DNA from 3 places in the Faecalibacterium sp. AF28-13AC genome. Region 2 is predicted to be linked to each of the others. Evidence: predicted binding sites of a transcription regulator. Region 2 holds the regulator's gene; each other region holds the start of a gene.
What was found. The regulator HrcA, encoded in region 2, represses chaperone genes, less so after heat shock. The targets are predictions, from matches to a motif close to TGTTAGCACTCNNNNNNNNNGAGTGCTAACA.
Positions count from the first base shown of each region.

Region 1: a site for HrcA is predicted at 4,118-4,148, ahead of DWY95_RS04980 (Hsp20/alpha crystallin family protein). Genes of this name have one in related genera too.
Region 3: a site for HrcA is predicted at 2,817-2,847, ahead of clpB (ATP-dependent chaperone ClpB). Genes of this name have one in related genera too.

Region 1 covers NZ_QUFG01000003.1:109,147-116,086, reverse strand. The annotation lists gene DWY95_RS05010 (vWA domain-containing protein) at 1-37, shown strand, start outside; gene DWY95_RS05005 (ADP-ribosylglycohydrolase family protein) at 52-852, shown strand; gene DWY95_RS05000 (hypothetical protein) at 1,013-1,210, shown strand; gene DWY95_RS04995 (AIPR family protein) at 1,568-2,761, opposite strand; gene DWY95_RS04990 (XRE family transcriptional regulator) at 2,872-3,165, shown strand; partial or broken gene DWY95_RS17585 (ADP-ribosylglycohydrolase family protein) at 3,629-4,048, shown strand; gene DWY95_RS04980 (Hsp20/alpha crystallin family protein) at 4,282-4,746, shown strand; gene DWY95_RS04975 (YitT family protein) at 4,996-5,853, shown strand; gene DWY95_RS04970 (alcohol dehydrogenase) at 5,961-6,940, shown strand, end outside.
Region 2 covers NZ_QUFG01000002.1:51,959-58,898, forward strand. The annotation lists gene DWY95_RS02805 (alanine/glycine:cation symporter family protein) at 1-268, shown strand, start outside; gene DWY95_RS02810 (aminoacetone oxidase family FAD-binding enzyme) at 326-1,594, opposite strand; gene DWY95_RS02815 (GGDEF domain-containing protein) at 1,829-3,340, shown strand; gene DWY95_RS02820 (stage V sporulation T C-terminal domain-containing protein) at 3,426-3,968, shown strand; gene hrcA (heat-inducible transcriptional repressor HrcA) at 4,154-5,227, shown strand; gene DWY95_RS02830 (nucleotide exchange factor GrpE) at 5,224-5,844, shown strand; gene dnaK (molecular chaperone DnaK) at 5,943-6,940, shown strand, end outside.
Region 3 covers NZ_QUFG01000006.1:178,125-185,064, forward strand. The annotation lists gene clpB (ATP-dependent chaperone ClpB) at 140-2,752, opposite strand; gene DWY95_RS10415 (phosphoribosylaminoimidazolesuccinocarboxamide synthase) at 2,981-3,850, opposite strand; gene DWY95_RS10425 (6-phospho-beta-glucosidase) at 4,190-5,623, shown strand; gene DWY95_RS10430 (glycerophosphodiester phosphodiesterase) at 5,604-6,575, shown strand; gene DWY95_RS10435 (MarR family winged helix-turn-helix transcriptional regulator) at 6,768-6,940, shown strand, end outside.

The DNA.
Region 1 (6,940 bases), on a different contig from region 2:
AATCGAAGCTGATTTTCAGAAGCGGCATCATAGGTAAAGGAGGAAACAGCCATGTTAGGAGCAATCTTGGGTGACATCGTGGGCAGTCCCTATGAATTTGACCACAACAATTACAAGCACAAGGATTTTCCGCTGCTGAGCGAGAAATCGCACTTCACCGATGATACCGTCATGACCGCTGCGGTGGCAGTTGGTCTGATTGACGGAAAGGGTCTGCCGGAGAGAACATTTTGTGCAGTGCAGCATGAAATGCGGTTCTGGGGCCGTGAATATCCCCATGCCGGTTACGGCGGGATGTTCCGCCGGTGGCTGCACGCAGAAAATCCGAATCCCTATGGCAGTTTCGGTAACGGCTCGGCTATGCGGGTGTCGGCAGCGGGCTGGCTGTTCGATACGCTGGACAAAACGCTGGAAATGGCAAAAGTGACCGCCGAAGTCACCCACAACCACCCGGAGGGCATCAAAGGCGCGCAGGCCACGGCGGCAGTGATTTTTCTGGCCCGTACCGGCCACAGCAAGCCGGAAATCAAACAATATGTGGAGCAGACCTTCGGTTATGACCTGAACCGTACCTGCGATGAAATTCGGCCGGGCTATCACCATGTGGAGACCTGTCAGCAGACCGTGCCGGAAGCCATCATCGCTTTTCTGGAAAGCGTCAGTTTTGAGGATGCACTTCGCAATGCGGTCTCTCTGGGCGGCGACAGCGACACCCTTGCCTGCATCACCGGCGGCATTGCCGAAGCTTTTTACGGGATGCCGCAGGAACTGCGGGACGAGACTTTGAAACGTCTGCCGGAGGATATCCGGGAAAGATATGAGCTGTTTCGGTGGAACATCGGCCAGAGATAAGACATTCGGAGAACCAAGGAGCAGATACAACACACTCGTGATGTGAAGTATCTGCTCCTTGGTTTTTAATAAGACTCGATGGAGGGTGTCTTGCATCGGCCTGAAAAATCCGATATACTGAACCCAGAGAGTATATCGAATTTTTTGGGAAAAGGAGAGAATGGTATGGAACATCTTTATGAAAAGGCACTGGAAAGTGCGGAATATATCAAGACGCACACGAAAAAGCGCCCGGAATGCGGTGGCACGTGCCATGTACAAAAAACACGGTTATACGGAAATTGGAATTGTCCCGACGGTGTTCAATGGCATTGAGGACGTCCAACTGGTGCTTCTGGAAAAATATCTTGGGAAATGAGGATGGAAAGAGTAACGAACCATACCCCCGCCCGGAGGATGTGCTGCGGGAGTTCTTGAAGCAGAACTGAATTTTGCACGCATGTGTACAAAAAAACAAAATGATACGATATAAGGAAATATTTTGATATGACAAAAGTGCTTTTTATCTGCCATGGCAGGATTTGCCGGACATGAAAAAACGCTTGTAAATCAAGCGCTTTCTGTGTTTCAACCTCAGTTTTACCAATGATTTACCAATATTTCTGGAGAGTTAGGCTTGCAGTATAGTTGATTAAATGTATTAAAAGAGTCGTTTTAGACCAACAAAAAGAGGCATCGGATGCGATCCGATGCCTCTTGCTCAATACTATTCTATTTATCTGCGTCCGAGAAGTTTGCGGAGACTCTGGGTTTCTACAATTCTGTAGTTGGAAAGCCAAAGCTGCTTATCCTTACCGGCCAGCTGAGGGTTAGTATAGGTCTCAAAGGTGTTCTGAACAATGGATGTGCCGACTTCGTTCCAGATGTCAATTGGATTGAACAGCCAGGAAACAGCTCCCGTTGCCTCATCAAATTTCAGCAGACTACGGAAAGCACCAAAAATGGGGTAGATATAGCCACTGGAAACAGAATACTTTGTGGGAGTGGCGAGAAACTCCGTTTTTGTCGGAGTGTCAAGAGATTCGATGCCTCTCACGCTTCCAAAACGCGGATTTGCAACGCCCTGCGCCTTCTTATAATCCCTATACTTTTCAGGAAGTTCGCGTTCGATAACATCATAAAGCTCTACCAGTAGAGGAATTTGCCCGGTCAAAGACTTATAAAAAGGAGATTCAAATGCCTGCTTATAGCGCTTAAATACCTGTGTTTTACCGGAATAGCTCTGTACCGGGGCCGCATTGTCATCAGGATATTTGTCGATATCAAAGGCGTAGAGCAAGCGGAGCAGTTCCGAAACGTGAATAGGTTTATCCTCATTATCTTTGTAAGCAATCAGATCTGCATATGCCTGACCTGCAATGGAGGCTTTAATATCGTCGAACTTGTCGTCGAGATTGAATAGTGCCATATCAGAAACCTGAACCGACGTGTTGCGAGCATCGGAGAGGCGCGTGATATTCTGCACATTGGTGATGACTTCAACACGAACAAATTTGCGAATGTCTTCAGGAATTTCGTCGCGCTTACGCATGATGGCGGTATAGGTGTGGCCGCCGTCAAGAATGCCGTAAAGGGACTTGTCGTTTTCGTCATTCTGATCACCAATGTCAATGGTTACTTCCGAATCAGTGCTATTAAAGGTTAGCGTTTTGGCGGCGATGACGATACCGCGGTTGTTGATATAGAAATCAGTTTCCGGCTCCACTACAGCAGTGAGCAAGCTACGAGCCACATTGGTTGTCATCTTTGGTTCACGCGGATTGACATCGAGAGGAATATTAGAGGGAAGCTCCTTCATATCCACCAGCAGATAATAAATGGTTTCGAAGGTGCTTTCATCTTTGTCTCCCTTACGATAAGGGGATGCGAGGGTACGAAGAGCCTCAACTTTAAACTTTAAATTTGCCATTTTATGGCCTCCTTATATTTTCTTCTCGAGGGCTGTTGCCCTGAGAACAATTTTAGTATATCATATACTCAAAAATAAACAATGCACCATGGTGCATAATGGAGAGATATATGGCTGAAAAAGCAAGACAGAGTGAAGCTCTAACAAAAATAGGAAAAATGTTTGAGCAGAAACGAAAGTCATTAGGAAAACAGTACAAAAGCCGTGAACAATTTATCTATAATAGAAGTGACGAATTGTTCGGCTCAGAAGATTGGATTTCGCTTCGACACCTTTGCAATATAGAACACGGAAAGAATTGGATTAGTATAGAAAAACTAATTATGCTTGCCGATGCTTTGGAAGAAAATCCTGTCGATTTGTTTGCTGAAATAGTTAAAATATATCGAAGTTCTAAAAATTGACTGACTTTTGTGCAGATACTGGCGCAACTTGGATATGATATTGAGCTTACCTACATACAGAAATAGGCCGGTTCGCAAAAAATACAAACTTTATTATAGAAATATCACGAAAGGATTATTTGATATGGACAAAGAAACGATCATCATTGCATCTGAAGATGTGGAAATAATTGATGCATCTGAATATAAAGAAGAACTATCGGAACATTTTGGGCGAGTTCCAGAGGTGGCGAAACATCTGCTCAAAGGAGCAAAGACAGTTTTTTCCCAAATAGAGAAGTCATTATATACTGCACCGGCCTTTATTAACGCCGTTAAAGCGGCAGTGCCGGATGTGACATTGCAGGCGATGCTGACAGATGAGCAGAAGCAGCAGATTGCAAAAGGAGCCCTTAAGTTAATGACGAAAAAAGATGGCTCGCTCATGGCAAACCTTATTAGCCCTGAGACAAAGAAAATTGTGGCTACCCACAACCGCCCTGAGGGCATCAAAGGCGCGTAGGCCACGGCGGCAGCGATTTTTCTGGCCCGTACCGGCCACAGCAAGCCGGAAATCAAACAGTATGTGGAGCAGACCTTCGGTTATGACCTGAACCGTACCTGCGATGAAATTCGGCCGACCTATCATCATGTGGAGACCTGTCAGGAAACTGTGCCGGAAGCAATCATTGCTTTTCTGGAAAGCGTCAGTTTTGAGGATGCACTTCGCAATGCAGTTTCTCTGGGCGGCGACAGCGACACCCTTGCCTGCATCACCGGCGGCATTGCCGAAGCTTTTTACGGGATGCCGCAGGAACTGCGGGACGAGACTCTGAAACGTCTGCCGGAGGATATCCGGGAAGCATATGAACTGTTGTGCTTTATGATTGCTAAGATGATATAAAATGCGATGATACGACTAAATTTTGAAAAGATTGCATAGGATTTTATAAAAGTATTATTCTTTTGTGAATTTTAGCACTCTTCTGTTGACACTGCTAATGAACGGCGCTATAACAGTGGCGTGCTCAGGAGGAAGGGCAAAAGGAGAGCCGCTAGGCTCCCCGGAAAGCCCTTCTGAATGGACGCTTCAGATTTTTTGCCCCGACCCGAACGCCGGGATTGGAGGAATGATTTATGCTTATGCCGACTGTTTTCCATGAAAACCTGTTCGATGATTTCTTCGATCCGTTCTGGAATGACGCTGCACTGGAACGTGCTATGAACCGTGAGGCTCGTGGCGCCTTTGGTAAGCGCGGTGCAAACATGATGAAGACCGATGTCAAACAGACGGACAACGGCTACGAGATGGCCGTTGACCTGCCGGGCTGCAAGAAGGAAGACGTTCAGATGGATCTGAACGACGGCTACCTGACCATTCAGGCAGTGCGCAGCCACAGCAATGACGAAAAGGACAAAGAGGGCCGCTATCTGCGGCGCGAATCCTTCTCCGGCACCTGCGCGCGCAGTTTCTACGTGGGCGATGTGAAGAAGGAGGACATCCACGCAAAGTTCGAGGATGGTGTCCTGCACGTCGAGCTGCCTGCTCCTCAGCAGACGAAGGCTTTGCCTGAGAACCCGAACCTGATCGAGATCGAGTAAAACGCCGGTCGTGTGAGCCAAAGCACAACGCACATAAGATGCCCCCGGAGAGCCGCAACAAGCTCTCCGGGGGCATTTTTGTTTCGCTATCTTTTCCGCAAGGGAAAATCATGGTATACTGAGAACAGCAACTCGGAATTTATGGAGGTACTTCACTATGGAATACAAACGCTTTGGCGGTAAGCTCCTTGTCCGCATCGACAAAGATGAGGAAATCGGTGAAACAAATTTGATTTTAGGGGGACAAAGATGAGTGATGTAAAAGGAAAGACCGGCGCAGTCCTGAGGGAGACGGCAGTCCTGACCGGGGCGGTGGCGATCATTGCGGCGGGCGTTTTCTTTTTTCTGGTGCCGAGCCATACATCCGTCAGCAGCATTTCCGGCCTTGGCATCGTGCTGTCCAATTTTGTGCCGCTGCCCTTGTCGGTCATTACGATGATCCTGAACGTCGTGCTTCTCATCATCGGGTTCTTTACCTGCGGCAGAGAATTTGGCGCAAAGACCGTATACACCAGTGTGCTGCTGCCGGTGTTTCTGGGGCTGTTTGAAAAGCTGTTCCCGGAGTTCGGCTCGATGACCGGCAGTCAGGAGCTGGACGTGCTGTGCTATATTCTGGTGGTCAGCATCGGGCTGAGTATTTTGTTCAACCGCAATGCATCCTCCGGCGGGCTGGATATCGTGGCAAAGATCATGAACAAGTACCTGCACATGGAATTGGGAAAAGCCATGTCTCTGTCGGGAATGTGTGTGGCGCTTTCCGCGGCCCTGGTCTACGATAAAAAGACCGTGGTGCTGAGTATCCTCGGTACTTACTTCAACGGCATCGTGCTGGACCATTTCATCTTTGATAGCAGCATCAAACGCCGCGTCTGCATCATCACTGAAAAAGAGGAGGCGCTGCGTCAGTTCATCCTCCATGACCTGCACAGCGGTGCGACCATGTACGAGGCCATCGGTGCATACAATCTGGAAAAGCACAACGAGATCATTACCATCGTGGACAAGAGCGAATATCAGAAGCTGATGAACTTTATCAACCGGGAAGACCCCAAGGCTTTTGTTACCATTTACAATGTGTCCAGCATGCAGTATCAGCCCAAGATCTGATCGGCGGAGAGCTGCCGCAAAGGGCGGGCCTTTTGCGGCTTGCTCTTTGCCATAGCTGCGTGGTATACTCAAGTCCGGAAATATCAAAGCGCATGGAGGTAAAAAGCATGCTGACCTATACCTATGTTTCAGAGGGGACGTTTGCCCTGATGGAAAAACCAAAGCCGGTGCTGCAGCACGAGCGGGACGCCATTGTAAAGGTGACCCTTGCCAGCATCTGCTCCAGCGATCTGCACATCAAGCACGGCAGCGTGCCCCGGGCGGTGCCCGGCATCACGGTAGGGCACGAGATGGTGGGCATCGTAGAAGAAGTGGGCAGTGCGGTGACCAATGTGAAACCCGGCGACCGGGTGACGGTGAACGTGGAGACCTTCTGCGGAGAGTGCTTTTTCTGCAAAAAAGGCTTTGTGAACAACTGCACCGATCAAAACGGCGGCTGGGCGCTGGGCTGCCGCATCGACGGCGGGCAGGCCGAGTATGTCCGGGTGCCCTTTGCGGATCAGGGACTGAACAAGATCCCGGACGGCGTTACCGATCGGCAGGCGCTGCTGGTGGGCGATGTGCTGGCCACCGGCTTTTGGGCGGCACGCATCTCGGAAATCACCCCCGAGGATACCGTGCTGATCCTCGGTGCAGGGCCGACCGGCATCTGCACGCTGCTGTGCGTCATGCTGCACAGCCCCAAGCGCATCATCGTCTGTGAAAAGGACGCAAGCCGCCTGCAGTTCATCCGTCGGCACTACCCGCAGGTGCTCACCGTGCAGCCGGAGGACTGCGCCGCCTTTGTGCGTGCCCACAGCGACCACGACGGGGCCGATGTGGTGCTGGAGGTGGCAGGGGCAGACTCCACCTTCCGGCTGGCATGGGAGTGTGCACGGCCCAACGCCGTTGTGACGGTGGTGGCGCTGTACGATAAGGCACAGACCCTGCCGCTGCCGGAAATGTACGGCAAAAACCTCACCTTTAAGACCGGCGGCGTGGACGGCTGCGATTGTGAAGAAACGCTGCGTCTCATCGCAGAAGGCAAGATCGATACCGAACCGCTCATCACCCACACCTACCCCCTGCGCCGGATCGCAGAGGGCTA
Region 2 (6,940 bases):
GGTGGTCTTCGTGGCCATGGTGCTGGTGGGTGCGACGATGAAGCTCGACCTCGCGTGGGACCTGTCCGATACCTTCAACGGCCTGATGATGCTGCCGAACCTGATCGGTGTGCTGAGCCTGTCGGGAACGGTCGCGGCCATCACCCGGAACTATCTGGACCGCAAGTTCCACGGCAAGCGGGTCGAACCCATGTGGTCGGCCTTTGCAGAGTACCAGAAGGAGGAAGAAGCGGAGGAAGCCACGCTGGACAAAGCCGCAAACGAATAAAGAACGCAAAAAGACCCGGCCCTCTCCGGCAGATGTGCAGGAGAGGGCCGGGTCTTGTCATCTCTTTTTATGCGGGCGGCGCAGGGTGCGCACGGCGTCCCGCCCGGCGGTGATGCCGCTGCCGAAGGCCCAGTGCAGGTTGAAGCCGCCGCACATCCCGGCGCAGTCCAGCGTTTCGCCCACGAAGTACAGCCCCGGACAGCCTTTGAACTGGAAGCTGGGCTCCAGCTCGGTCAGGCTCAGGCCGCCGCCGGTGGTCTGGGCCTGTTTCCAGCCGCAGGGGGTCAGGTCTTCGAAGAGCCAGTGCTTGGCCGTGTTGGCCAGCACCTGCCAGGCGGCATCGGGCAGGGTGTCCAGCGGTGTGTCCGGCAGGCGGGCCGCTGCCCAGAGGGCGCGGCCCAGTTTGGGGTTGAGCAGCCCCGTCCAGAAATCGGCGGGCGTCCGGCCCGGCAGCAGGGGCACCCGCGCAGCGAACAGGGCCGTCAGCGCGGCCTCGTCCAGCGCGGGGAAGAGATCCAGCTCCACAGCGGGGCGCTTCGGGCCGCGCCGGGGGGCCAGCAGGCCGGACAGCTGCATGATGCAGATGCCGGACAGGCCGTAGTCGGTGAACTGCACCTCGCCCGTCTCCTCGGCCAGCAGGGTGTGGCGGTCCAGGTCGAGCAGCGCGGCGCGGGCTTTGACCCGGATGCCGGCCAGCGCTTTGTTGGGCCGGGCCGTCTGCAAGGCGGTCAGGCAGGGGTAGAGCGGTTCCAGCTTTCCGCCGCACTGGGCGGCAAAGCGGGTGCCAAAGCCGTCGGTGCCGAACTGCGGGCCTGCATTGCCGCCCATGGCGCAGATGACGGCATCGGCATGGAGCGTCTCGTTGCTGCGCTCGGCGCTGTCAAAGAGGACGGCGTAGCCGTTCCGGTTCTGGCTCAGGGTGTTGACGGTGCAGCCAGTGCGCACCTCCACCCCCAGCCGGGCCATGTGGCCCTCCAGCAGGGCGAGGACGTCCGCCGCCTGATTGGAATACGGGTAGACCCGCCCGGCTTCGTCGGTGCGGGTGTAAAGCCCCAGCGCCCGGAACCATTCCAGCGGCGCGGCGGTGTTCACGGCATTCAGCAGCGGGGCCAGCGCCTTTGGGTCTGCGGTGAAATAGCACTTCGGCGCGATGCCGGTGTTGCTGAGGTTGCACCGGCCGTTGCCGGTGGCCAGCAGCTTTTTGCCGCAGCGGGGGTTGCGGTCCAGCACGGTGACGCGCACTGCCCCGGCGGGGGCCGCCTGTGCTGCGGCCAGCGCCGCCGCCATCCCGGCCGCACCGCCGCCTAAGATCACGATCTGTTGCATGAAACGATCCTTTCTGAAAAGAGAAAAAGCCGCCGGAATCCTCCCGCGCGGCGCAGGGCCTGAAGAACAGACCCAGTATAGCATAAACCAGAAAAAACGGCCAGAGTTCAAACGTAAAAAACTACGGAAGAGCATTGACAGAAGAGGAAGAATATGGTAAATTTGAAATGATGCAGCAAAGATGCGGCTAAGAAACTTTAACTTCTCTCGAAAAAAATCGGGGGTACGATGAATATGTCATGGAATTATAGGATAGAGAGAAGCAGACGGCGAGCCGCTGCGCTTACGCTCCTGGTGGTGGTGTTCCTTTTCAACATTGTGGGCTATCTGGTATATGTGCAGCGCCAGTTCTATCGGGAGAGCACCCAAAACCTGCTGGAGACCTACGAGCAGGTGAACAAGACTTTTACCATGTTCGCGCAGCGCAACTGGAACGTGCTGAGCGAGTGGGGCAACAGCTTGCAGGAGGCAGACGAAACGGCCATCCGGGCCAGTCTGCGCCACTTCAACCGCGAAAAAACGACCTGGCGGTACAGTGAGCTGTACCTGTTCAACGAGTCCAACCAGTATCTGAAAGCCACCGGAGGGAGCGGAGAGGCGCAGGAACAGTGGGGCGCGTTTGCGGCGACGTATGCGACCGGCTGCTCCAGCGTGAGCAGCTATATCATGGACACGGGCGAGCGCCGGGTCGTGTTCACCGTGCCCATCCGGCCGATCGAGGTTTCTGGTGTGACCTACACCTGCATTGCCGTCAGCTACAACAATGCAACGCTGGAAGAGATGATCGGCGGCCATGCCTACAACGGCCAGAGCGACTGCTACATCATCTACCCGGACGGCAGCGTGATGCTGTCCGAGGAGCCGAAGAGTGAGATCGAATCCTGGATGACGAACCTGTTCGATTTTCTGGAGAAAAATGCCAAGGTCGATGCCGACGGCTTTGCCGCCATGCGGGAGAACGTGCGCAGCGGCGGCAGCGGCAGCACCGGGTATCGGTACGGCGGCAAGGGCTATTATCTGGTCTATCAGCCGGTGGGCTTTCAGGACCTGACCGTCGTGGGTATCGTGGAGCGCGATGTCGTCGATGCCGGGATGCGGAAGATCCAGACGGCTACCATCCTGCTGCTGCTTTTTTTGATGGGCAGCGTGGCCGTGGCGATGGTGCGGTCGGTCAAGCTGGATGCGGCACTGGAAATGGAAGAAAAAGAAAACGCCCTCCGCACCGAAGCGCTGGAACGACGGAAACTGGAGGGGCTGGCCAACACCGACGGCCTGACCGGCCTGTTCAACGAGCGGTGCTTCAACAGCACCCTGAAGCAGAAGGAAAAGGCGCGCCAGCCCTTTGCTCTGTTCTATCTGGATCTGGACCGGTTCAAGCCGGTCAACGACACCTACGGCCACGATGTGGGCGACCAGCTGCTCCGGGCCGTGGCCGACCGGCTGCGGAGCTGTGTGCGGAGCAGCGACTTTGCGTTCCGCATCGGCGGCGATGAGTTTGCCCTGATCGTGAACGGCGAAGTCGATGCAGACGGGTGCGCCCAGCGGATCGAGACCATCAAATCGGTCATCCGGCAGCCCTATGTGCTGGACGACCGGACCATCTGCATTGGCACCAGCTGCGGTTCGGCCTGCTACCCGGCCGACCGGGCCGACGTCCGCGACATCCGCATCCTGGCAGACCACCGGATGTATGAGGACAAGCAAAAACAGGGAAGCTCCCGCAGGCAGAGCTTCGCGCTTGAATAATTCTCCTTTCTCTACCACAAAATAACCACAGGAAACGAAATCTGGGAACCAAGGAAACGTGGGACCGAGAAAGGGAGAATGTGTTATGAAAGCAACCGGGATCGTCCGCCGCATTGATGAGCTGGGGAGGGTCGTCATCCCCAAGGAGATCCGCCGCACCCAGCGCATCCGCCGGGGGGACCCGCTGGAGATCTTCACGACCGGCGACGGCGAGGTCATCTTCAAGAAGTATTCGCCGGTGGGGGAGTTGAGCAGCGTGACGACGCAGTATGTGGATGCGCTGAGCAAGAGCTTCGCACTGACGGCCTTCGTCTGTGACCGGGACCGCATCCTGGCGGCGTCCGGTGCCGGGCGGCGGGACCTTGTGGACCGCAGCGTCAGCCAGCCGCTGGAAAAGCTGATGGACAGCCGGAAGCTCTACACCAACGGCGGCGACCCGGAAAAGGCCCTCCTGCCCTGCGAGGGGGCGCAGCGCGCTCTGCTCTGCGTCTGCCCCATTATCGCGGCAGGAGATGTGACCGGTGCCGTGGGCCTTCTGACCGAGGACCGGGCGGCACAGCCGGATGCCGCGCAGGAAAAGGCCGCAGCTGTGGCGGCGGCGTTTCTGGCAAAGCAGATGGAAGAGTGAATACCTTATAATAGAAGCAAACGGCCTGCGCCTCGGCGTGGGCCGTTTTCTTATGACCAATTTGTGAATCTTTCAAAACTTTTCTGCGAACCTATTGACAGCGCGGAAAAATTGGATATAATGGTCTTAGCACTCAGGAAGACAGAGTGCTAAAGAACGAAAAGCAAACGAAGGAGGCAGGCGCTATGACGATGGATGCACGCAAGCAGCGAGTCTTGCAGGCGATCGTGGCGCTGTATGGTCTCGAAGGGGAGCCTGTGGGCAGCAGTGTGCTGGCAAACTACTTTGATATGGCAGTTTCCAGTGCGACGCTGCGCAACGAGATGGCGGCGCTGACCAAGTTGGGCCTGTTGGAGCAGCCCCACACCAGCGCGGGCCGTGTGCCCAGTGCCAAGGGCTACCGTTATTATCTGGACAATCTGCTGACGGATGACCAGCCGCTGGACCGCGTGACCCGCGCACGGGTGGACGCCGTGTTCGCTAGCCTGGACCACGAGCCTGAAAAGCTCGCCCAGGGTGCCGCACGGGCGCTGGCTCAGATCAGCGGCTGCACCGCAGCCATCAGCACCCCCTGTGCCGAGGACCTCTGCATCGCCCATTATGAGGTGGTGCAGGTGGGCCGCAGCGCGGCGGCAGTGCTGGCGGTGACCACGGCCGGCTACGTCCGGACCCGCGTGGCGCGGGTGCGCACCGGCCTCTCGCGTGAGGATGCTGCGGCGCTGGCCGCCCTGCTCAACCGGAACCTGACATTCGTGGCTCCCATGGATCTTTCGCCCCGGCTCCTTGCAGAGCTGTGCGGCCAGATCAGCCCGGAGCTGGTGCCGGTGGTGTCGGCGGCAGCGGCCATCCTGCAGGATTCCACCAAACCGCATGTCTATCTGGGCGGCGAGCAGTACCTGCTCGACTGGCCCCAGCTGGAAGGCAAGGTCGGTTCCATCCTCAGCCTGCTGAGCGATGAGGAAGCGGCCGCCCGGCTCATCGCCCCGCCCGCAGAGCAGAGCGAGAGCATCCTGCTGGGCGAGGACATCGAGCCGCAGATCCCCGGCCTGTGCATCGTCAGCGACCGTTATCTGGTCGGCGGCGGGCTGTGGGGCTCGGTGGCACTCATCGGGCCGACCCGGATGCCCTTCCCAAAGCTGATGCCTCTGCTCCACACCTTTGCCGACCAGCTCGGCGAGGGCATGAGCGGCAAACGAAAAGATACCCCGCAGGCAGCCGCACCCCGGCGGACTGTGATCTATAAGGAGGACCTGGAATGAGCGAAGAAACCAAGAAGACCCCGCAGGCGGAACCCGCCGCAGAGCCAAAGACCGCTGAGCAGGCCGCACCCGAAGCAGCCGCTGAACAGGCTGCGCCCGCATCCGAGACAGCGGAACCCAAGGATGCGAAGAAGGACGGCTGGTTCAAGAAAAACCGCGACCTGGAAGCTGCAAAGGCAAAGCTGGAAGCAGCCGAGCAGGAAGCGGCCCAGACCAAAGAAAAGCTGCTGCGGATGGCTGCCGAGTACGACAACTACCGCAAGCGCACCGCCCGCGAAGCAGACCAGAAGTTCAACGATGGCATCTCCTTTGCGGTCAACCAGATCATCCCCATCCTGGATACGCTGGAGATGGCGGCCAACGCTCCCACCACCGACGAGAATTACAAAAAGGGTGTGACCATGACGCTGGACAAAGCGGCCAAGGCACTGGATGTCCTCCATGTGGAGGAGATCGAATCCCTGGGCAAGCCGTTCGACCCCAATTTCATGAACGCCGTGCAGCAGGTCCCCGCCGAAGAGGGCCAGGAGAGCGGCACGGTGGTCACCGTCTACCAGAAGGGCTACAAGCTGGGCGACAAGATCGTCCGCCATGCGACCGTTGTGGTGGCCGAGTAACTTCGCAAAGACCCGCAAGGGTTTTCAAATAAACATCCGCTTATCCACTTTGAGCATCATATAAACAAATACGTTCTGATTTGAGAGGAGCTTTCATTATGAGTAAGATCATTGGTATCGACCTTGGCACCACCAACAGCTGTGTGGCTGTTATGGAGGGCGGCGAACCCGTCGTCATCGCAAACTCTGAGGGTGCCCGCACCACCCCGTCCGTTGTCGGCTTCACCAAGACCGGCGACCGTCTGGTCGGCCAGGTCGCAAAGCGTCAGGCCATCACCAACCCGGAGAACACCGTTTCTTCCATCAAGCGCCAGATGGGCACCGACCACAAGGTCACCCTGAACGGCAAGGAGTACACCCCCCAGCAGGTCAGCGCCATGATCCTGCAGAAGCTGAAGGCAGACGCCGAGGCTTATCTGGGTGAGCCTGTCACCGAGGCAGTCATCACCGTCCCCGCATACTTCAACGACAGCCAGCGTCAGGCCACCAAGGACGCAGGCACCATTGCCGGCCTGAACGTCAAGCGTATCATCAACGAGCCGACCGCTGCTTCTCTGGCCTACGGCATCGATAAGGAAGACGACCAGAAGATCATGGTCTACGACTTGGGCGGCGGCACCTTCGATGTCTCCATCATCGAGATGGGCGACGGCGTCACCGAAGTTCTGGCCACCAACGGCGATACCCACCTGGGCGGCGATGACTTCGACCAGCGCATCATCGACTGGATGGCAGACGCCTTCCAGAACGAGAACGGCATCGATCTGCGCAAGGACAAGATGGCTGCTCAGCGCCTGAAGGAAGCTGCTGAGAAGGCAAAGATCGAGCTGTCCAGCGCAATGAGCACCCAGATCAACCTGCCCTTCATCACCGCCGATGCGACCGGCCCCAAGCATCTGGATATGACCCTGACCCGCGCAAAGTTCAACGAGCTGACCGCAGATCTGGTCGACCGCACCATGACCCCTGTCCGCAAGGCTCTGCAGGATGCGGGCCTGCGCGCTTCTGACCTGAAGAAGGTCCTGATGGTCGGTGGTTCGACCCGTATCCCCGCCGTCTACGACGCCGTGAAGAAGGAACTGAACTGCGAGCCCTT
Region 3 (6,940 bases), on a different contig from region 2:
TGAATATTAAAAAATGCTTTTCACCGTTGCTCTCGACGATGAAAAGCACTTTGTTCAACGCTTATCATATCATATTCTGCACCCCCGCGCAAGTGTTACTGCTCACACGAAGGTACAGAACTGGTAAAATCAACGTGATTTATCGCAGGATCAGGGCGCTGCCGTCGTAATCCACCGTCAAAGTGGCACCCTCGGCGTAGTCGCCCCGGATGATGGCCTTGGCGATGAGAGTCTCGACCCGGCTCTGGATGAACCGCTTGATGGGCCGTGCACCATAGACGCTGTCGTAGGCAGAGTCGATGATGAAGTCCTTGGCGGCGGTGGTCACATCCAGTTTCAGATGCTTACCCTCGTCCATGCGGCGGCGCAGGTCGTCGAGCTGCAGGTCCACGATGCTGCGCATCTCATCCTTGGTCAGGCTCTTGTAGTAGACGATCTCGTCCAGACGGTTCAGGAACTCCGGACGGAACTTCGACTTGAGCAGCGCGTCGATCTGCTGGCGGGCCTCCGGGCTCAGCTCGTTGGAACCGCCGGCGCGGGCACGCTCCAGATCGTTCAGGATGATATCGCTGCCCAGGTTGGACGTCAGGATGATGACGGTGTTCTTGAAGTCCACGGTGCGGCCCTGGCTGTCGGTGATGCGGCCATCATCCAGCACCTGAAGCAGGATGTTGAAGACGTCCGGATGGGCCTTTTCCACCTCATCGAACAGCACAACGCTGTAGGGCTTGCGGCGGACGGCCTCGGTCAGCTGGCCGCCCTCTTCATAGCCGACGTATCCCGGAGGCGCGCCGATCAGGCGGCTGACGCTGAATTTCTCCATATACTCCGTCATGTCGATACGGACCATGTTCCGCTCATCGTCGAACAATGCCTGTGCCAGTGCCTTGGCCAGCTCGGTCTTGCCGACGCCGGTGGGGCCGAGGAAGAGGAAGCTGCCGATGGGGCGGTTCGGGTTGGCGATGCCGGCGCGGCTGCGCAGGATGGCTTCGCTGACCTTGGTGACGGCCTCATCCTGGCCGATGACCCGCTTATGGAGCACATCGTCCAGATGCAGCAGCTTCTCGCGCTCGCCTTCCACCAGCTTCTCGACCGGGATGCCGGTCCAGCGGGCCACGATGCGGGCGATCTCCTCGTCGGTCACGCGGTCGCGCAGGAGGCTGTCCTCCTTCTTCTCGTTGGCCAGCTTCTCTTCGGCTTCCAGCTGTTTCTGCAATTCGGGCAGTCTGCCATACTTCAGCTCCGCAGCCTTGTTCAGGTCATACTCGCGCTGCGCCTTCTCAATGGCGGCATTGGTCTGCTCGATCTGCTCACGCAGGGTCTGCACCTTGCCGATGGCGTTCTTCTCGTTCTCCCACTTTGCCTTCATGCTGCGGAATTTATCCTGCAATTCGGCCAGTTCTTTTTCCAGGTCGCGCAGACGGCTCTGGCTGAGCGCATCGGTCTCCTTTTTCAGGCTGACCTGCTCGATCTGCAGCTGGGTGATGCGGTGGGCCAGATCATCCATCTCGCTGGGCATACTGTCCATCTCGGTCTTGATCATGGCGCAGGCTTCATCCACCAGGTCGATGGCCTTATCCGGCAGGAACCGATCGGTGATATAGCGGTCGGACAGGGTGGCGGCGGCGATCAGGGCATTGTCGCTGATCTTGACGCCGTGGAAGACTTCGTACCGCTCCTTCAGGCCGCGCAGGATGGAGATGGTGTCCTCAACGGTCGGTTCGTCCACCTGCACCGGCTGGAACCGGCGTTCCAGCGCGGGGTCCTTCTCGATATACTGGCGGTACTCGTCCAGCGTCGTCGCACCGATGCAGTGCAGCTCGCCGCGGGCCAGCATGGGTTTGAGCAGGTTGCCCGCATCCATGGCACCGTCGGTCTTGCCTGCACCGACGATGGTGTGCAGCTCATCAATGAAGAGGATGATCTTGCCCTCGCTCTTCTTCACCTCGTTCAGAACGCTCTTCAGGCGCTCCTCGAACTCGCCGCGGTACTTTGCACCGGCCACCAGAGCGCCCATGTCCAGGCTGAACACGGTGCGGTCTTTCAGGTTTTCGGGCACATCGCCGCGCACGATTCGTTCGGCCAGACCCTCGGCGATGGCCGTCTTGCCGACGCCCGGCTCACCGATCAGGCAGGGGTTGTTCTTCGTCTTACGGGACAGGATGCGGATGACGTTGCGGATCTCCTGATCCCGCCCGATGACGGGGTCCAGCTTCTGCTTGCGGGCCAGGTCTACCAGATCCTGACCGTATTTTTGCAGGGCATTGTAGGTGTCCTCCGGGTTGTCATTGGTCACGCGCTGGTTGCCGCGCACGGCCGTCAGCTGCTGTAAGAAAGCATCCTTCCGGATGTTGAACGCGCGGAACAGGTCTGCGGTGTTCTGGGTCTGCTCGTCCAGCAGGCCAAGGAACACATGCTCGACACTGACGTATTCGTCCTTCATCGCCTTGGCCTCGCGGGCAGCGGCGTTCAGAACCTTATCGGTGGCCTGCGAGATATAGACCTTGTCAGGGTCACGGCCGGAGCCGGACACACGGGGCAGCGCCGAGAGCTTTTCGGCCACTGCGGCGGCAAAGCTGCCGGGGTCTACGTTCAGCTTCTGGAGCAGCTGCGGGATGAGCCCCTGCTCCTGCGATGCCAGTGCGTGCAGCAGGTGTTCCGGCTCCAGTGCATTGTGCTGGTACTCCACGGCCAGCTGCTGAGCAGCCTGCAGCGCTTCCAGCGTCTTCTGGGTATATTGATTGGTATTCATAGAATCGACCTCCATTCGTACCGGATGTTGATTTAGCAGTCGTTCATTGGATATGCTATTTCGTTTTTAGCACTCTATCTGTTTGACTGCTAAAATTATATTCCAAACCCCCTGTGATGTCAAGAGCGCAGTCCCCTGATCCACGGAAATTCACAAAAAGTTTGCAAATAGAAAGTGCCCTGCCGAAAAAGCAGGGCACCGTTTCCATATTCGATCGAATGTCAGCGATCAGAGCTTTTTGCCCGTCAGCATCTCATAGGCTTCGAGGTATTTCTCGATGGTCTTGTCGATGACGTCCTGGGGCAGGTCGTAGTTGCTGTCCGGGTTGGCCTTGAGCCAGTTGCGGACGAACTGCTTGTCAAAAGAGGGCTGGCCGTGGCCTGCCTCATAGCCTTCCAGCGGCCAGAAGCGAGAGGAATCGGGGGTCAGCATCTCGTCGCCCAGAACGACATTGCCGTTCTCGTCCAGACCGAACTCAAACTTGGTGTCGGCGATGATGATGCCGCGGCTCAGGGCGTATTCTGCGCACTTCTTGTACAGCGCGATGGTATAGTCCCGCAGCTTGGTGGCGTACTCTTCACCGTGGCCGGGGAACTGCTTTTCCAGCACGGTGATGCTCTGCTCGTAGGAGATGTTCTCGTCGTGGTCGCCGATCTCCGCCTTGGTGGAGGGGGTGTAGATGGGCTCCGGCAGCTTCTCAGACTCCTGCAGGCCCTCCGGCAGCTGGATGCCGCAGACCTTGCCGGTCTTCTGGTAGCTGGCCCAGCCGCTGCCGGTGATGTAGCCGCGCACGATGCACTCGATGGGCAGCATGGTCAGCTTGCGGCACTTCATGCACTTGCCCTCGAACTGGGGCTGCTGGAAGAACTCCGGCATATCCTTCGTGTCCACGCTCAGCATGTGGTTGGGCAGCACATCGCGGGTGTAGTCGAACCAGAACTTGCTCATCTGGGTCAGCACCTTGCCCTTGTTGGTCACTTTATTTTTCAGGATCACGTCGAATGCGGAAATGCGATCCGTTGCGACCATGATCAGGCTGTCGCCGTTGTCATAGATCTCGCGGACCTTTCCTTCTTTGATAGGCTGGAACTCCTTCATCGCAAAACACTCCATTTTCCTTATTTCGATGTTCTACTGTTTCCTTTGTGCGGCCGCTCCGGCCATGCGGCAGAGCGCGCACAAAGGAGCCATTCCCCTGTGCGGACAGGCCGAACGACTTTTTCTTACATATCCAGTCTATCATATTTTCTGTCCGTTGGGAAGAAACAGAATGGAAGGAAAATCTCCCGGTTTTTCAGATTTTCTCGTGAAAACTGCAAAAAATCACGCTCGATTTTCGTCAAAATGACGGAAATAGTCATACTTTCGTCCTTGAATGCCCTCACGGAACATGATAAAATGAAGGCAGCAGAATTTTTGTTCAGGAGGTATTTTTTCATGGGCAGATTTCCGAAAGACTTTTTATGGGGCGGTGCCACCGCCGCCAACCAGTGCGAGGGTGCCTACAACGAAGGCGGGCGCGGGCTGGCCAATGTGGATGTCGTTCCCTTTGGCGAGGACCGCTTCCCGGTGATGTTCGGCAAGCTGAAGATGCTGGAATGCGATGACCAGCACTACTACCCCTCGCACGAAGCCATCGACATGTACCACCACTTCAAGGAGGACATCGCCCTCTTCGCCGAGATGGGCTTCCGGTGCTACCGCCTGTCCATCGCGTGGACCCGCATCCTGCCCCACGGCGACGATGCCGAGCCCAACGAAGAGGGGCTGGCCTTCTACGATGCGCTGTTCGATGAGTGCCGCAAGTACGGCATCGAACCGCTGGTCACCATCTGCCACTTCGATGCGCCCATCGCGCTCATTCAGAAGTATGGCGGCTGGAAAGACCGCCGGATGGTAGATGCCTACGTCCACTACTGCGACATCATCTTCCGCCGCTATAAAGATAAGGTAAAATACTGGCTGACCTTCAACGAGATCAACATGCTGCTGCACATGCCCTTCATGGGGGCAGGCCTGCTGTTTGAGCCCGGCGAGAACGTCGAACAGGCCAAGTATCAGGCCGCTCATCACGAGCTGGTGGCCAGCGCCAAGGCCGTCCAGCTGGCGCACGAGATCATGCCCGGCTGCATGGTGGGCTGTATGCTGGCCGCAGGCGAGTTCTACCCCCGCACCTGCGCCCCGGCGGATGTGCAGGCCGCTGCCGAAGCCGACCGCAACAATTACTTCTTCATCGACGTCCAGTCCCGCGGTGCCTACCCGGTCTGGGCCAAAAAGCGGATGGAGCGGGCTGGCATCCAGCTGCGCACCGAGCCGGACGATGACCAGACCCTGCGCGAGGGCACCGTGGACTTCATCTCCTTCAGCTACTATTCCAGCCGCTGCATCACGGTGGACCCGGAGCTGTTGGAGCAGGCTGACGGCAACGCCCTCGGCGCGGCGACCAGAAACCCCTACCTCAAGGCCAGTGCGTGGGGCTGGGCCATCGACCCGGTGGGCCTGCGCATCACCATGAACACCCTCTACGACCGCTATCAGAAGCCGCTGTTCGTCGTGGAGAACGGTCTGGGCGCGGTGGACACGGTGGAACCGGACGGTTCCATCCACGACAGCTACCGCATCGACTATCTGCGCGCCCACATCGAGCAGATGGAAAAGGCCATCAACGAGGACGGCCTGCCCCTGCTGGGCTACACCACCTGGGGCCCCATCGACCTTGTCTCCGCCTCCACCGGTGAGATGAAGAAGCGCTACGGCTTCATTTATGTAGACAAGGACAACGCTGGAAACGGCACCCTGACCCGCAGCCGGAAGGACAGCTTCTACTGGTATAAAAAGGTCATTGCGACCGATGGTGAAGACCTTGCCTGAGATCATTGCACACCGCGGGGCGACCTATCTTGCCCCCGAAAACACCCTGTCCGCCTTTCGCAACGCCATCGACCTCGGTGCCGACGGCGTTGAGATGGACGTCCAGCAGACCCGCGACCATGGTCTTATCATCCACCACGACTACCTCATCGACATCGGCACCGAGCTCTCCGCCAAGATCTACGACCTGACCGTCGGTGAGCTGCGCTCCATCGACCTGACCAAATGGAACGGCGTCAGCCTCACCACCGAGAGACTGGCTACTCTGGACGAAGCGCTGGCCTGCTGCAAAGAAATGGAGGGCTGCACCGTCCAGCTGGAACTGAAGGCCCCCATCCTCCCCGACCCGGACTTCGTGCCCCATGTCGTGGACTGCATCCGCGCTTCCGGCATCGCAGACCGGCTGCTCCTCGTCTCGTTCCGTCACGACCTGCTTCAGCAGGCCAAGGCGCTGATGCCGGAACTGCGCATCGGCGTCCTGACCCTGGGCGACCTGCTCAGCATGATGCTCCCGCCGCCGGTGATCTGGCAGGACCTGGGCCTTGTCAACAGCATGGACGAGCCGCTGGACGAGGAGAACTGCCCCGCCCTGAAAAAACAGGTGGGCATGGTCTCCAGTGTTATTTCGGACAAGCTGACCCTCATCGCGGCTCTTTACCCGCAGATGTCGGTCCGGCAGATCCTCGCCACCCTGTCCGCGCAGGCAGACCCCGCTGCCTATGTCCGGACGCTGGGTTTCCCGGTGGAGCTGGTCAGTTGCGAGTACCACACCGCCTTCGCCAACCCGGAGGTGGTCAACCAGCTCCACGACGCCGGCTGCAAGGCCGCGTTCTGGACCGTCAACACCGAGGATGTCGTCCGCTCTCTGGTGCCTCTCGGCCCGGACTGCTTTGTCACCGACCGCCCCGACGTCATCCGCGAATGGATCGAAAAAGCACAGGCTGAAACGTAACGGAACCCCTCTCCGCTCTCGCCTTGCCATGCAGCTCCCCCTTTGGAAGCGCTGGCGCACGGCGAGACGGAGAGGGGTTTATTTTTTTATAAACGCTCTTGACATTCCGGGATGCGAGGGTTAAAATTGTATCGCATCAAACAGTTTTATTCAAAACAATCATTAACCCAACAATTCAAAGGATGGACCATCATGTGTGACGAAATCAACTCCAGCTGCCCGCCGGTGACGCCCCCCTGGGAGCCGCCGCAGGTCATCCCGGCGCAGATGCGCCGGGTCAACAACCTGATCTTCCGCAAGATCAACCAGTTCCACCGCGAAAATGAGGTCGAGGACGTGACCCCGATGCACGAGTGGATCCTGAG